DNA from 2 places in the Nocardioides eburneiflavus genome. Region 2 is predicted to be linked to the other one. Evidence: riboswitches for the same ligand, from Rfam matches in the RefSeq annotation. Region 2 holds a riboswitch; the other holds the start of a gene.
The links. Region 2 has a riboswitch for thiamine pyrophosphate ahead of EXE59_RS01490 (thiamine ABC transporter substrate-binding protein). Riboswitches for the same ligand answer to the same signal wherever they lie in the genome.
Positions count from the first base shown of each region.

Region 1 (7,630 bases), 120 kb from region 2:
CCGCCGCGTTGGTCGCGTCGATCCCGGCCAGGGCGAGCACTGGCAGCGCGTGCCCGGCCCAGGCGGAGGCGGGGAGCGCGGGGCCGTGGCCCGGCTTGCTGGCGCTGACGGCGTACGGCGAGAGGGTCGTCCAGGACGCGCCCTGCCCGGCGGCACGGGCGACGTCGGCGCGGGAGTGGCACGACCTGCCCCAGCAGCCGTCGGCCGGTGCGGGCTGGTGGGCCGCGAGGTGCAGGCCGTGGGCGCAGTCGTCGGGGATCCGTGACGAGACCACGGTGAGGCCGTCGATCGCCGCGAGGGTGCTGAGGAGGGCGTGCCGCTGACCGGGTTCGAGGTCGTGCTCGCGGACCACCACGGCGCGCAGGCCGGCGTCGACGCACTCCCGCACGGTGCGGACGAGCCCGCGGCCGAGCCGGAGCTGGGACCGGTCGGTCAGCAGCACCAGCCGCGGGATCACGCGATCCTCCCCTCGAGCGGACTGGCCGAGCGGGCCGTGGTGCGCCGCGGGATCCGGCCGGCGCCACGGGCCGCGGTGCCCGACTCGACGGCCAGGCGGAGGGCGCGCGCCATCGCCACAGGGTCCACCGCCCGCGTCACCGCGGTGGCGGCGAGGACCGCGTCGCAGCCGAGCTCCATCGCGCGCGCCGCGTCGGAGGCGGAGCCGATCCCGGCGTCGAGGACGACCGGCACGTCGACTGCAGCGACGACGGCCTCGATCGCGTACGGGTCGAGGATGCCCAGCCCGGACCCGATCGGGGACCCGAGGGGCATCACCGCCGCGCAGCCGGCGTCGGCGAGACGGCGGGCGAGGACCGGGTCGGCCGTCGTGTACGGCAGCACGGTGAAGCCCCGCCCGACGAGCTCGGCCGCGGCCTCGAGCAGCTCGACGGCGTCGGGCAGGAGGCTGGTCTCGTCGCCGATCACCTCGAGCTTCACCCAGTCGGTGCCCAGCGCCTCACGCGCCAGCTCGGCGGTCGTCACCGCCTCGCGCGCCGAGAGGCAGCCGGCCGTGTTGGGCAGGACGGGGACCCCGGCCTCGCGCACCAGGGCCAGCAGCCCGCCGGGGGCGGAGCTCGACGTACGCCGCACGCTGACCGTCACCAGTCCGGGCCGCGCAGCCTCCAGCACGGGCTGGACGAGGTCGGGGCGGGGGAGCCCGCCCGTGCCGAGAAGGAGCCGCGAGGACAGAGGTCGGCCGGCGATCACCAGGTCGCTCGTCGGGGCGGTCATCCGCCGGCCACCGCCGTCACCACGTCGACGACGTCGCCGTCGACCAGCAGCCGGGTGCCGTGCTCGCTGCGCGGGACGACCTCGTGGTTGACCGCGACGGCTTGGCCGTCGGGGAGGGGTCCGACGAGGTCGAGCAGGGTGACGGCGTCGGTGTCGCGGGCGACGCCGTTGAGGGTCAGGTGCACTGCGGTCCTCCTGGGTCGAGCAGCCGTCGCGGGTCGACGGCGGGATCGGGGTCGGCGCCCTCGACCGCGTCGGCGAGGAGCCGCGCGGTGAGGGGAGCGAGGAGCACGCCGTGGCGGAAGTGCCCGGCGGCGAGGAAGGTCCGGGGGTCAGGGGTGGGGCCGACGAGCGGCAGGTGGTCCGCCGTCGCCGGGCGGTCGCGGGCGTCGCAGCCCAGCACCTCCGCGCGGTCGAGCGACGGCAGCAGGACTCGGGCGGCCCGCAGCAGCCGCAGCACGCCGCCGGCCGTCGGCACCGGACCCGCGTCGTGCTCCTCGACCGTCGCGCCGACGACCACCTCGCCGCCGGCGCGTGGCACCACGTAGACCGGCTCGCCAGCCACCCAGCCCCGCACGACGTGACGCGGCGGGTCATCGGTCCGCAGCCGCACGACCTCGCCGCGCACGCCTCGCACCAGCCCCGTCCAGGGCGCCGGGAGGCGGGAGCCGGTGGCGACGACGACGGCGTCCGCGGCGGTGAGCGGGGGACGGGCGTGGACCCGCTCACGCAGCCGGCGGAGGAGAGCGGCGACCACGGCCCGCGGGTCGACGGCGCGGTCGTCGAGCACCAGTCCTCCGGCGACCCGCCCCAGCGCAGGCTCGAGCCGACGCACCTGGGCCGACGTCAGCACGGCGGCGTCGACGCCCAGAGTTCCCAGCACCTCGGCCTGTTCCTCGACGTCGAGCCGGTCCGCCGCATCGTGGCCCACCACGAGGGTCCCGTGGTCGTGCAGCGGCACGCCCAGCCGCGCGGCGTACGCCGGCCACAGGCGGGCGCTCGCGGCGCCGAGCCGGTGGACGTCGGGCTCGCCGTGCCAGGCCTCCCCGCCGGGCGAGAGCATCCCGGCCGCGACGGCCGACGCACCGCTGCCGGGTGCGGGGTCGACGACCGCGACGTCGTGGCCGCGGGCGACGAGCTCGTCGGCGCAAGCGAGCCCGACGATGCCGGCGCCGAGGACGTGCACGCGCATCAGCCGAGCTCCCGCACCAGCTCCTTCGCCACTGCCACGGGATCGGGTTCGCGCCAGATCGCGCCCAGGACCGCGACGCCGTGCGCACCCGCGTCGAGGACCGGAGCCACCCGGCCGGCGTCGATGCCGCCGATGGCCACCAGCGGCAGCACGCCGCAGGCGGCCGCCACCGCGCCCGGTCCCAGCGGGTCCGGCAGGCCCGACTTGCTCGAGGTCGCGAAGACCGGGCCGAAGCCGGCGTACGCCGCCCCGGCCGCCGCGGCGCGCTCGACGTCCGACCGGTCGCGACAGGTCGCGCCGACCAGCAGGTGCGGCGCCGCCCGCGTCGCGAGCCCGACGGGGAGGTCGTCGGCGCCGAGGTGCACGCCGTCGGCCCCGGTGGCGAGCGCCACGTCGAGCCGGTCGTCGACCACCACCGTCGCTCCGGCGGGGCGTACGGCCGCCTGCACGACGCGGGTCAGCTCGACGAGCTCGCGGGTGGTGACGTCCTTGTCGCGGACCTGGAAGCCGTCGACCCCCGCCTCGGCGAGGTCGGACAGCAGCGACAGGTCGTCTCTCGAGGAGACCAGGCAGAAGATGCGTGGCAGAGCCATGTGGAACTCACTTCCTTCGCCGGCATGACCCGGATCAGGTACGACGGTCGGAGCGGTTCCAGCTCCCTCTCAGCCCGCTTCCGCGGACTCCCGTGTGGACGGCAGTGACGCTAGCAGAGGCTGCACGGGGGCCGTTTCCAGGGCACGGGTCCTCGACCTCGATGGGGCCCTTCTCCTTTCCGCCGATCGGCGGAAAGGCGAGGCGCCCGGGTCTCGGCCGGGTTCCAACACTCTCGTTTCTCCTCGCGGAACCGACGTCCTCAGGTAGACATCCGTTCGCCGGTCGCGACTCGCGCGACCATGTCGAGTGGGGGACTCCGCTGTGCTTGCGCGCGCCAAAGTTGTGAACCGGGCAGTACGACGAGGGGCAGCGCGGAGGCGGCTCGCCGCCGTGCTGGTGGTGGGAGTGCTCGCCGGGGCGTCCGCGTGCAGCCCCGACGTGTCGGAGAGCGACGCTCGAGACGGAGGGCCCGCCGCAGGCGCGGCGAGCACGCCCCCATCACCCGAGCCCGAGGCTCCGGTCCTGTCGGCAGGGGAGTGGAAGGTCAGGAAGGTCGTCATCGAGGACCGCGTCGACGGTCTCAAGGGGCCTGGAGCCGGCGAGGAGGTCCGCGACCTGATGCTGCGGATCGCGCGGGACCACACCTTCAACGAGCGGAGCTTCGTCCACGACGGCAAGAAGGGACGCGCCGAGTCGACGCGGTGGATGCTGTCGGCCCGCAGGGACATGACCGCCGACGCGGCCCGCGACTGGACGAGCACCGTGAAGACCTACTTCCGGGAGAAGAAGGCCGACGGCACTGAGGCGTGGAACGACATGATGTCCTGGACCACGTACGGGATGTACGACAAGGCCATGCGGCCCACCGACCCGACGGTGCCGCTGATGTTCGACCGGACCGTCAAGAGCCTGGACATCGACCTGTCCACCGATGGTCGGGTCTGGGTGACCATGAAGACCGGCGCCAGGTTCAACTTCGTCAACAAGGGCACGCCCGCGGTCAGTCGTGCAGACCGAACGCAGGAGTTCTGGCTCAAGGAGGTCGACGGCCAGTGGAAGGTCGACGGCTGGAACGGCACCGTCGAGTTCGCCCTCGAGAAGGACTGACCCGAACGACTCGTCCCTCGCCCTAGGATGCGCGCATGGGGGACAACGGCAGCCGTCGAGGAGCAGGCAGGTCGCCGAGCATGGCGCAGGTAGCCGCGGTCGCTGGCGTCTCGCACCAGACGGTGTCGCGCGTGCTCAACGACGCCTCGCTGGTCAAGGAGGAGACGCGCCTGCGGGTGCTCGCCGCGATCGAGGAGCTCGGCTACCGGCGCAACTTCGCGGCGCGGCTCCTCGCCACCAACCGGTCCCGCCGCATCGGCATGGTCACCGCGCACCTCGGCCTGCACGGGCCGAGCATGATCGCGCTGGGCGTGCAGGAGGCGGGCTACGCCGAGGGCTGGGACGTCTCGCTCGTCGGGCTGCCCGAGTTCTCCGCCGAGATGCTCGACAACGCCGTCGAGCGGCTGCTCGACCAGGCCGTCGAGGCGATCGTCGTCGCGGTCGCGCACCGCGAGGCCGCCGAGATGACGCAGTCCCTCCAGCTCTCCATCCCCATCGTGACGGTGCAGGGCGTCGTGGCCGGGACGCCCCTGTCCGCGGGCATCGACCAGCAGGCGGGCGCCGAGCTCGCCGTGGGCCACCTGCTCGACCTCGGCCACCGCCACGTCGCCCACGTCGCCGGCCCGGCCGACTGGGTGGAGGCCGAGCAGCGCCGGGCCGGCTGGCGCCGCGCGCACGAGGAGCGCGGGCTGCTGCCGGGCCCCGAGCTCGAGGGCGACTGGTCACCGGAGAGCGGCCACCGCGCGGGGCTCCTCATCGCCGACGACCCCGACGTCACGGCGGTCTTCGCCGGCAACGACCCGATGGCGCTCGGTCTCCTCAACGCCCTCCACGAGCGCGGTCGCCGGGTGCCCGACGACGTGAGCGTCGTGGGCTTCGACGACGTGCCGGAGTCGGCCTACTACTGGCCGGCGCTCACCACGGTCTCCCAGGACTTCGCCGAGCTCGGCCGCCGGGCCCTGAGCCTGGCGCTCGGCGCCGTGCGCGGTGAGGACGAGGCCACGCTCGACCCGATCATGCCGACGCTGACGGTCCGCCGGTCCACCGCCGCCCGCCCTCAACCGCCCGGGTAGGCCGCCAGCAACGCACCGGCCGACAGGCCGTGGAGGCGCTCCAGCCGCTCGCGCGAACGCCTGCTCGGCACCCCGGCGAGGGCGGCCACCCGCGCGACCGGCACGCGGTACGCCGCCGCAGCCGCCGCAGCGGCGGCACCGGTCCGCGCGCGACGGGCGGGGGAGAGGAGCGCAGCACCGGGACGAGGACGGGGGGCGAGGTGCCGAGCAGCGACGCCAGCCCGGGCAGGTGGTCGCCGGGGATCCGGACGCGGCCTGACTCCCAGTTGTAGACCGTCGACTCGCGCACGCCGAGGTGCTGCGCGATGCGCCTGACCGGCAGCCCGGCGCCGCGCCGCAGCGGGCGCAGGCCGTGGCCGCGTACGTCCGGGGCGAGCGTCTCCATCACGGCTCCTGCCTCGTGCCCGTTCTGGGTGAACGTTCACATCTGGTGTGAGAGATTCTGTTGAGAAGGCTTGACGAGCGGAATGTTAGCGCTCACACTCGTGGCACGTGACACCGGTCACACGGGCGAGACAGCCCCTTTGATGTGGAGGAAAGACAGTGGTGAAGAAGACCCTGGTCGCCGCAACGGCGATCTCTCTGAGCACCTTCGCTCTCACCAGCTGCGGCAGCAGCAACGCCGAGTCGGGCTCCGGCGGCGACGACGACGGCACGATCACGATGGGCTTCGCGCAGGTCGGCGCGGAGAGCGGCTGGCGCACGGCCAACACGAAGTCCATCCAGGAGACGGCTGAGGCCGAGGGCATCGACCTCAAGTTCACCGACGCCCAGGGCAAGCAGGAGAACCAGATCCAGGCGATCCGCTCCTACATCCAGCAGAAGGTCGACGTCATCGCCTTCAGCCCGGTGGTGGAGACCGGCTTCGACGCCGTCCTCCAGGAGGCCAAGGCGGCCGGCATCCCGGTCATCCTCACCGACCGCGCGGTCGACGTGGAGGACACCTCCCTCTACGAGACCTTCCTCGGCTCCGACTTCGTCCTCGAGGGCGAGAAGGCCGGCGAGTGGCTCGTCGAGAACGCCAAGGAGGCCGACGTCGACGGTGACGGCACCGTCAACGTGGTCCAGCTCGAGGGCACCACCGGTGCCGCTCCCGCGATCGACCGCGCAGAGGGCTTCGCCGACAAGATCGCCGCGGACGACACCATCGAGGTCACCGCGTCGCAGACCGGCGACTTCACCCGCGACGGCGGCAAGCAGGTCATGGAGTCCTTCCTGCAGTCCGACGACTCGATCGACGTGGTCTTCGCCCACAACGACGACATGGGCCTGGGTGCCATCGAGGCCATCGAGGCCGCCGGCCTCGAGCCCGGCAAGGACATCCAGATCATCACGATCGACGCGGTCAAGGACGGCATGCAGGCCCTCGCCGACGGCAAGATCAACTACATCGTCGAGTGCAACCCGCTGCTCGGTCCCCAGCTGATGGACCTGGCCAAGAAGGTCCTCGACGGCGAGGAGGTCCCCGAGCGCGTCGTGACCGAGGAGAGCGCCTTCACCCAGGAGCAGGCCAAGGAGGTCCTGCCCGACCGGCAGTACTGATCCACGGATCAGCCGCACCCCCGGGCCGCACCCCGGGGGTGCGGCCTCGGGAGCACGGCACCACCCAGAGAGGAACGAGATGACCCAGATGAGGACGCAGCCCGACACCGTCGCCCGGCCCGAGGCGCAGGCGCAGCCGGTGATCGAGATGCGCGACATCTCCATCACCTTCGGAGCCGTGCGCGCCCTCGACGGCGTCTCGGTGCGGCTGTTCCCCGGCGAGGTGCACGCCCTCATGGGCGAGAACGGCGCCGGCAAGTCGACCCTCATCAAGGCGCTCACCGGCGTCTACACGATCGACGCGGGCACCGTGCTCGTCGGCGGTGAGCAGCACGAGTTCCACTCGCCGGCCGCCTCGCAGGCCGCCGGCATCAGCACCGTCTACCAGGAGGTCAACCTGGTCCCGAACCTGACGGTCGCGGAGAACATGCTGCTCGGCCGCGAGCCCCGCCGGTTCGGCTCGATCAACGTGCGCGAGATGAACCGTCGCGCCCGCCGCACCCTCCTGCACCTCGGCATCGACATCGACCCCCGTACGGTCCTCGACGAGCACCCCATCGCGGTGCAGCAGCTGGTCGCGATCGCCCGCGCCGTCGACGTCGAGGCCAAGGTGCTGATCCTCGACGAGCCCACCTCGAGCCTCGACGCGGATGAGGTGGAGAAGCTCTTCACCGTCATGCGCCGCCTGCGCGACGAGGGCGTGGCGATCGTCTTCGTCTCCCACTTCCTCGACCAGATCTACGAGATCGCCGACCGGATGACCATCCTGCGCAACGGCAGGCTCGTCGAGGAGCGGATGGTCGCCGACACGACGCAGCTCGAGCTCGTACGCCTCATGATCGGCCGCGAGCTGGAGGTCCTCGACCGTCTCGACCGCGAGGCACCCCACACG
Region 1 covers NZ_SRRO01000001.1:430,557-438,186, reverse strand. The annotation lists gene EXE59_RS02070 (thiamine phosphate synthase) at 1-457, opposite strand, end outside; gene EXE59_RS02065 (thiazole synthase) at 454-1,230, opposite strand; gene thiS (sulfur carrier protein ThiS) at 1,227-1,415, opposite strand; gene EXE59_RS02055 (FAD-dependent oxidoreductase) at 1,406-2,422, opposite strand; gene thiE (thiamine phosphate synthase) at 2,422-3,015, opposite strand; TPP riboswitch at 3,010-3,119, opposite strand; gene EXE59_RS02045 (hypothetical protein) at 3,407-4,123, shown strand; gene EXE59_RS02040 (LacI family DNA-binding transcriptional regulator) at 4,204-5,196, shown strand; partial or broken gene EXE59_RS25050 (helix-turn-helix domain-containing protein) at 5,396-5,581, opposite strand; gene EXE59_RS02030 (ABC transporter substrate-binding protein) at 5,743-6,738, shown strand; gene EXE59_RS02025 (sugar ABC transporter ATP-binding protein) at 6,818-7,630, shown strand, end outside.
Region 1: another riboswitch for thiamine pyrophosphate. It lies ahead of thiE (thiamine phosphate synthase); the one in region 2 lies ahead of EXE59_RS01490 (thiamine ABC transporter substrate-binding protein).

Region 2 (7,630 bases):
CGTCAGCTACAGCGACATCCTGATCAACAACGACATCATCGTGCTCGCCTCGCCCGAGATCGGTGGCCTCCCGGCCCCGATCGTCGGCCTGGTGGCGGCGGGCGCGCTGGCCGCGGCGCTGTCGACGGCGTCGGGACTGCTGCTGGTCATCTCCAGCGCCGTCGCCAACGACGTCTACTTCAAGAAGATCAACCCCCAGGCCACCGAGGCGCGTCAGCTCATGGTCGGCCGCATCGCCATGGGCGGCGCGATCGTGGTCGCCGGCTACCTCGGCATCAACCCCCCGGGATTCGTCGCCCAAGTGGTGGCGCTGGCCTTCGGGCTGGCGGCAGCGAGCTTCTTCCCGATCCTGGTGCTCGGGATCTTCTGGAAGAACTGCACGGCCATGGGCGCGACGGCGGGCATGCTCGCCGGACTCGTCACGACGATGGCCTACATGCTGTGGACGATCGACATCTACGGCAACGGTGAGGGCATCTTCGGGATCCTGGAGACCGGCTTCGGCACGATCGGCATGCTGATCAACTTCGCGGTGACGATCATCGTCTCCCAGTTCACCCCGAAGCCGAGCCCCGTCATGCAGGAGCTGGTCGAGGAGATCCGCTACCCCGGCAAGACCGAGCTCGTCGCCAAGCACGCCCAGGGCGAGATCCACTGATGCGAGATCCACTGGCGCAACGCTGAGGACCGTCGACGCCGGGGTGCCCACCACCCCGGCGTCGACGTCGTTCAGCGGCGTCCGCGCAACCAGGACCTGAGGCGGTCCACCCACGGGTCGCGGCGGCGTACGTCCCGCAGGCTGAGCGGTCCGCTCGCACCCAGCTCGGCGGTCTGCGCCAGGTAGAGCTCGGCGCAGGCCAGCGCGTCCCCGAGGGCGTCGTGGGCAGCCGTGACCGGCAGCCCGTGGCGCTCCCGGGCCCTCCACAGGCGGAGGTCCCCGGGGCGGACCTCGCCCTGACGGGACAGCAGGCGCTGTTGGAGCTCGAGGGTGCACACGGCCGGCGGCAGGACCGGACGCTCGCCCACGGACCGGTGTGCCGCGTCGAGGAAGGCCAGCTCGAACGGGGCGTGGTGGGCGAGGAGCACGCGTCCCGCCAGGGCGCGTCGCAGCTCGGCCAGCACCTCCGCGAGCGGCCGGCCCTCCTCGAGGTCGTCGTGCGTCAGGCCGTGGATGGTGACCGCGTCGCCGGGGTCGTCGCGGCGTACGACGTGGCGCCGGCCGCCGGAGAGGACGATGCGCAGGCCGTCCACCGGCACCCATCCCACGGCGAGCACCTCGTCCCGGGCGGGGGAGAGCCCCGTGGTCTCGAGGTCCACCGCCAGGAGGGGCAGCCGGTCGAGCGGGGTCCGGTCGTCGGGCGTCACGTCAGCTCACGCACGGGGTAGTGCTGTGCGATGCCGCCCTGGGCGGCCCTGATGACGCCGAACGCCGCCCTGAGGTGGCGCTGCTCGAAGTGGCTGAGCGTCGACGGGTCGACCCAGTTGTCGGCCGGCCTCCCGACGCGGACCCGATCGACCTGGTGCCGCAGCCGCAGGTGACCGAGGAACTCCCACGCGTCGCGCAGGTCGGCTCCCAGTGTCGGGCTGAGCCGTCCGGCCGCCACGGCGTCCTCGAGCCGAGCGAGGGTCGACACCTCCTCCGACCCGCACGCCAGCCCGTGCAGGCGAGCGATCTCGACGATGGTGTTGATGCCGCCCCGCTTCACGTCGAGCGTGTCGCGGTGCTCGCCGGACCGATGCACCACCAGGCCGCGGAAGAAGCCGAGCGGCGTGTGGTGCGACGCCGCGGCGGCGGCCAGGTGGGCGAGGAAGATCGGCGCGCCCCTGGCTGCCCGGCGCTGGTCGGCCACCAGCTCCGCGGTCAGGTCCGGGTCGCCGTACTGGTGGCGCAGGTCGAAGAACACGCTGGCCTCCAGGATCGCCTCCGGGCTGGGCGTGCCGACCCAGCGCGCCACGTGCCCGCGCCAGGTGTGGAGGGGCTGGCGCCACATCGGGTTCGTGGCCATCTTGTCGCCGCGGCACCGGGGGTAGCCGACGGTCTCCAGGCCGCGCGTGACGAGCTCGGCGAGCTCGGCGAACCAGGGCCCGTGCTCGTCGGACCGGTAGTCGTCGTGCAGCAGCAGCGCATGGTCCTGGTCGGGGGCGAGGGCCTGCTCGAACCGGGCCCGCGAGCCCAGGGTCAGCCAGGCGTACGGCACCGGCGGCGCACCGAGGCCGGCCTCGGCGAGCGCGATGACCTGCTGCTCGATCGCGTCCCCGACGGTGGTGACGACCCGGCCGGCGTCGTGGGCCGACGTGCCCTGCCGGACGAGCCCGACGACGACCCACGGCAGCCGGGCCGCCAGCTCCGCGACCGTGGCCACGTCGGGGGCCTTGGCGATGTCACCGACGAGGAAGACGGGATTCGCCTGCTGGAGCCGGAGGAGGTCGGTCGCCGTGATCACGCCGGCGGGTCGGCCGTCGTCGACCACGGGCAGGTGGTGGATGTTGCGTCGCACCATCTCGAGCAGGGCCTCCAGGGCCGGGGCGGCGGGGCGGGTGGTCGCCGGGTCCGGCGTCATCACCGTCGACACGGGGCTCTCCGGGTCCACCCCGGCCGCGAGGACCCGGGTGCGCAGGTCGCGGTCCGTCAGGATGCCGACGAGGACCTCGCCGTCGCTGACGAGCACCGAGGAGATGCGCTCGGCCGACATCGTCCGCGCAGCCTCCAGGACGGAGGCGTCGGCGCGGACGCTCACCGGTGCCCGGCCCACGAGGTCGCCCACCGTGCTGGACAGCACCGACCGCTCTGCGCCGGCCCCTTCCCGTCGCTGCCGGGCGACGGCCTCACGGAGCCGTCCGGCGCGGTGCTCGAAGAAGGAGGCGAAGTCGGCGTGCCGCTCGCGCAGCTGGTGGAACAGCTCGGCCGGGCAGGCCAGGACCAGGGTGTCCTCGATCGCGTGGACCGTGACCGGCTGCGGTGCCCCGGTCGCCAGTGCGGCGCCGCCGATGCAGGTGCCGGCAGCCCCCCGTTCGACGAGCTCGCCGTCGCGGTCGCGGAGCTCGACGGCACCCGACCTCACGACCAGCAGCTCGACGGGGGTGCTGCCCTCGGCGAGCACCACGGTGCCGCGGCGGTGGTAGCCGATGCTCAGCCGGGGCGGGACCGACTCGAGGACCGCAGCCGGGAGGGAGTCGAACGGTGCGTGGGACGCGAGGAAGTCCCGGATCTCCGCGAGCTCGACGTTGAGGGGCACTCCATCATCATGACTCCTCCCCGAGGTGCGGGTCGCCCAGGAGGTACTGGGTCAGCGGACCCTGGTGGTCGCGGTCGTGGTGGCGCACCGGCTCGGGGACCATGCGTCCCTCGGCGGCGTCCCAGAACCGGTCGACCCGGCGGGCGACAGCGCGCGCGAGGTGCCCGACCACGCCCTGGTGGGGGATCCAGGGGTGAGGTCGCGTGGGCGAGGCCAGCTCGGCGTGGTGGAGCAGCATGCCCAGGTCGCGGGGGTCGTCCGGCTCCGTCGCGAGCAGGGTCGCGGCGAGCCGTCGCTCCAGGTCGCGCACCCGGTCGAACTCGTGGCGCACGTCCTGCCAGATGGGTGGCCACGGCCGCCCGACGGCGAACGTGGAGCCGTACAGCTTGGCCTTCACCTGGGCGAGGGACTCCTCGTAGGAGCGGCTGGCGGCCAGGAACTCGTGCGCGAGGTCGTGGCCGCCGGGCAGGTGGCGGACGAGTGGCGCGATCGCGTCGACCATCGCGGCGTTGTGCCGGCTGGCCGCGGCCAGGAACGTGTCGATGGCGGTGTAGTGGTCGCGCGGGTGGCGCACGTCGGGTCGTGCGTCGGCGGCCAGGGCCAGGCGGTGCGCGAGGTCGTGGTGGATGCTCTCGAGGTCGTGGGCGAGGGTGATCACGGCGGTCATCTCCTTCGGAAGCCGTGTCACTCCAGTCTTGCTCGTCCCGGCCCCAGCGCAAGGCCTACGGGCGCACTGCTGCCCGCACCATCGGCACGTGCCTGATGCCGTCCTCGTCGAACGCGGGCCCGGTCACCTCGAAGCCGTACGCCGCGTAGAAGCCGGCCAGCCCGCTCTGGGCGTCGAGCCGGACCTCGCGGCCCCCGCACAGCGCCATCGCCTCGTCCATCAGCAGCGCCGCCAGTCCGCGCCCGCGCCCCGCCGGCGCCACCACGACCCGTCCGATCCGCGCCGCGTCCCCGTCGTCGAGCACGCGGAGGGTGCCGAGCACGGTGTCGTCGTCCAGCAGCACGACGTGGCGGGTGCCCTCCTCGAGGTCGCGGCCGTCGAGGTCGGGGTAGGGACAGTCCTGCTCCACGACGAACACCTGCTGCCGCAGCCGCCACACGTCGTACGCCGTGCGTGGCGCGAGCTCGTCGACGGTGGTCGTCAGCACGCGGACGTGGCGGAGGCTGGGCATGGGGCGAGCGTAGGGGCAGCGGGCACGGGGCTAGGCTGGTCCCACACGACAGGGGAGCACGCGCAGGCGTGCTGAGAGTGCGGACCAGCCGCAGACCCTCCGAACCTGATCCGGTTAGCACCGGCGCAAGGGAGTCCACATGAAGCACGTACGCGCACGCGCTGCCCTCCTCGCCACGGCGAGCCTGCTGCTGAGCAGCTGCAGCCTCGCCGGCGAGGGCGAGGGGCCGACCGCCACCGAGCCCTCGACCTCGACGGCGACTCCCGGGGAACCGGGGGAGGCAGGGGAGCCCGGCGGCACCGTCGTCCTCGCCACCCACGAGTCGTTCAACCTGCCCAAGAAGCTGGTGCGGTCGTTCGAGGACGAGACCGGCTACCGGCTCGAGGTCCGCGCGGCCGGCGACGCCGGCACGCTGGCCACCAAGCTCAGCCTCACCGCCGACAACCCGATCGCCGACGCGGCCTTCGGCATCGACAACACCTTCGCCTCGCGGCCGCTGGGCGAGGGCGCGTTCGCCGAGGTCGACACGACCGCGACCCCGCCGGAGGAGTACGCCCTGGCCGAGGGTGGCGACCGCCTCGTCCCGATCGACTCCGCCAGCGTCTGCGTCAACGTCGACACCGACTGGTTCGAGGCGGAGGGCATCACGCCCCCGGAGACGCTCGACGACCTCACCGACCCGGCGTACGCCGACCTGATGGTCACGCCCGGAGCGTCGACCAGCAGCCCCGGCATGGCGTTCTTCCTCGCCACCGTCGCGGCCCACGGCGACGACTGGCAGGACTACTGGACCGACCTGCTGGCCAACGGCGTCAAGGCCGTCGACGGGTGGGAGGACGCCTACTACGGCGACTTCACCGCCGGCTCCGAGCAGGGCACCCGCCCGATCGTGGTGTCGTACGACTCCTCCCCGGCCTTCACCGTCAGCGGAGGGCGCACCACCACCGCCGCCCTGCTCGACACCTGCTTCCGCCAGGTCGAGTATGCCGGCGTGCTCGCGGGTGCCGACAACCCCGAGGGCGCCGCGGCGCTGGTCGACTGGATGCTGACCGACGAGGTGCAGAGCGCGCTGCCGGACGCGATGTACGTCTTCCCGGTCATGCCGGGCGCGACCGTCCCCGACGACTGGGCCGAGTTCGCCCCGCAGCCCACCGACCCGTTCGAGGTCTCACCGGAGGAGATCGCCGCCAACCGCGAGCAGTGGCTGACCGAGTGGACCGACGTCATCTCGCGATGAGGCGGGTCCTCGCCCTCCTCGCGCTGGCCGCCGCGCCGGTGCTGGTGCTCGGGGTGCTCTTCGTCCTGCCGGTGACCGGCATGGTCGCCGAGGGGTTCGTCGTGGACGGCCGGTTCGCGCCGGGAGCGGTGCTCGACGTCCTCGCCCGGCCGCGCGTGCACCGGGTCGCGTGGTTCACCGTGTGGACCTCCGGCACCGCGACCCTGCTCGCCGTCGTGCTCGGCCTGCCCGCGGCGTACGCCCTGCACCGGCTGGCGCTGCCCGGCCGCGCCGCGGTGCGGGCCGCGCTGCTCGTGCCGTTCGTGCTGCCGACCGTCGTCGTGGGCGTCGCGTTCCGCCAGCTGCTGGGCGAGGGCGGCCCGCTCGGGTTCCTCGGCCTCGACGGCACCCCGGTCGCGATCGTCGCCGGGCTGGTGTTCTTCAACGTCGCCGTGGTCGTCCGCACCGTGGGCGTCGCGTGGGAGTCGCTCGACCCGCGCCCCGGGCAGGCGGCCGCTGCGCTGGGGGCGTCCCCGTGGCAGGTGCTGCGGACCGTCACCCTGCCGGCGCTGCGCCCCGCGATCGTCGGCGCCGCCAGCATCGTCTTCCTCTTCTGCGCGACGGCCTTCGGCGTCGTGCTCACCCTCGGCGGGGTCCGCTACGCGACCGTCGAGACCGAGATCTACCTGTTGACCACGACGATCTTCGACCTCCAGGCGGCAGCCGCCCTGTCGGTGCTGCAGATCGTCGTGGTCGTCGTCCTGCTGGCGCTCGCCGCGCGGCTGCGCGCGACCCCCGACCCGACGGCCCAGCGCACGGTGTCGCCGGTACGGGCCGTACGCCGCTCCGACGCACCCGTCGTCGTCGCCACGCTGCTGGTGCTCGGCGCGATGCTGCTGCCGATCCTGACGCTGGTGGTCGGCTCGCTCGCGGTCGGGGACGGCTGGGGCCTCGACAACTACCGCGCGCTCACGACCGTGGGCGACAACCAGGCGCTGCTGGTCCCGGTGACCGCCGCGCTGGCGACCAGCCTGCGCACCGCCGTCGACGCCACCTGGATGGCGCTGCTGGTGGGCGTCGTGGTGTCGGTGATCGTCACGCGGCGCTCGCACTCGGTCGCCGAGCGGCGGGTGCGCTCGACCCTCGACGGCTTCTTCATGCTGCCGCTCGGGGTCAGCGCGGTCACCCTCGGCTTCGGCTTCCTCATCACCCTCGACCGGCCGCCGCTCGACCTGCGCGACTCGCCCCTGCTGGTGCCGATGGCGCAGGCGCTCGTCGCGCTGCCGCTCGTCGTGCGCACCCTCGCCCCGGTGCTCGGCGGGATCGACGACCGTCAGCGGCAGGCCGCGGCCTCGCTCGGGGCGTCCGCGGGGCGCACCCTGCTCACCGTCGACCTGCCGGTCGTGTGGAAGCCGATGCTCGCCGCCAGCGGTTTCGCGTTCGCCGCCTCGCTGGGGGAGTTCGGTGCGACGTCCTTCCTCGCCCGCGACACCAGCCCGACGCTGCCCGTCGTGATCTTCCGGCTGATCGGTCACCCCGGCGAGATGAACTACGGCATGGCGCTCGCTGCGTCCGTCGTCCTCGCGGCCGCCACCGCCGTGGTGATGCTGGCCGTCGAGCGGCTGCGCGTGCCGGGTGTGGGAGCGTTCTAGGGCCATGCTCGAGCTCACCGACGTCACCGTGCGCTACGGCGACACCGCCGCCGTCGACGAGGTGTCCCTCGTCCTCGACCCCGGTCAGGTGCTCGCCGTCCTCGGACCCTCCGGCTGCGGCAAGTCCACCCTGCTGCGCGCCGTGGCCGGGCTCGAGCCGCTCACGGCGGGCTCGGTCGCGTGGGCCGGCGCCGACCTCGCCGGCGTGCCGACCCACAAGCGCGGCTTCGCACTGATGTTCCAGGACGGCCAGCTCTTCGCCCACCTCACCGTCGCCCGCAACGTGGCGTACGCCCTGCGGCTGCGGCGTACACCCTCGGCGCGGGTCGCGGCCCGGGTGCGCGAGCT
Region 2 covers NZ_SRRO01000001.1:306,336-313,965, reverse strand. The annotation lists gene EXE59_RS01515 (sodium:solute symporter family protein) at 1-658, shown strand, start outside; gene EXE59_RS01510 (exonuclease domain-containing protein) at 730-1,365, opposite strand; gene EXE59_RS01505 (putative nucleotidyltransferase substrate binding domain-containing protein) at 1,362-3,236, opposite strand; gene EXE59_RS01500 (hypothetical protein) at 3,244-3,903, opposite strand; gene EXE59_RS01495 (GNAT family N-acetyltransferase) at 3,959-4,414, opposite strand; TPP riboswitch at 4,455-4,564, shown strand; gene EXE59_RS01490 (thiamine ABC transporter substrate-binding protein) at 4,554-5,651, shown strand; gene EXE59_RS01485 (ABC transporter permease) at 5,648-7,282, shown strand; gene EXE59_RS01480 (ABC transporter ATP-binding protein) at 7,287-7,630, shown strand, end outside.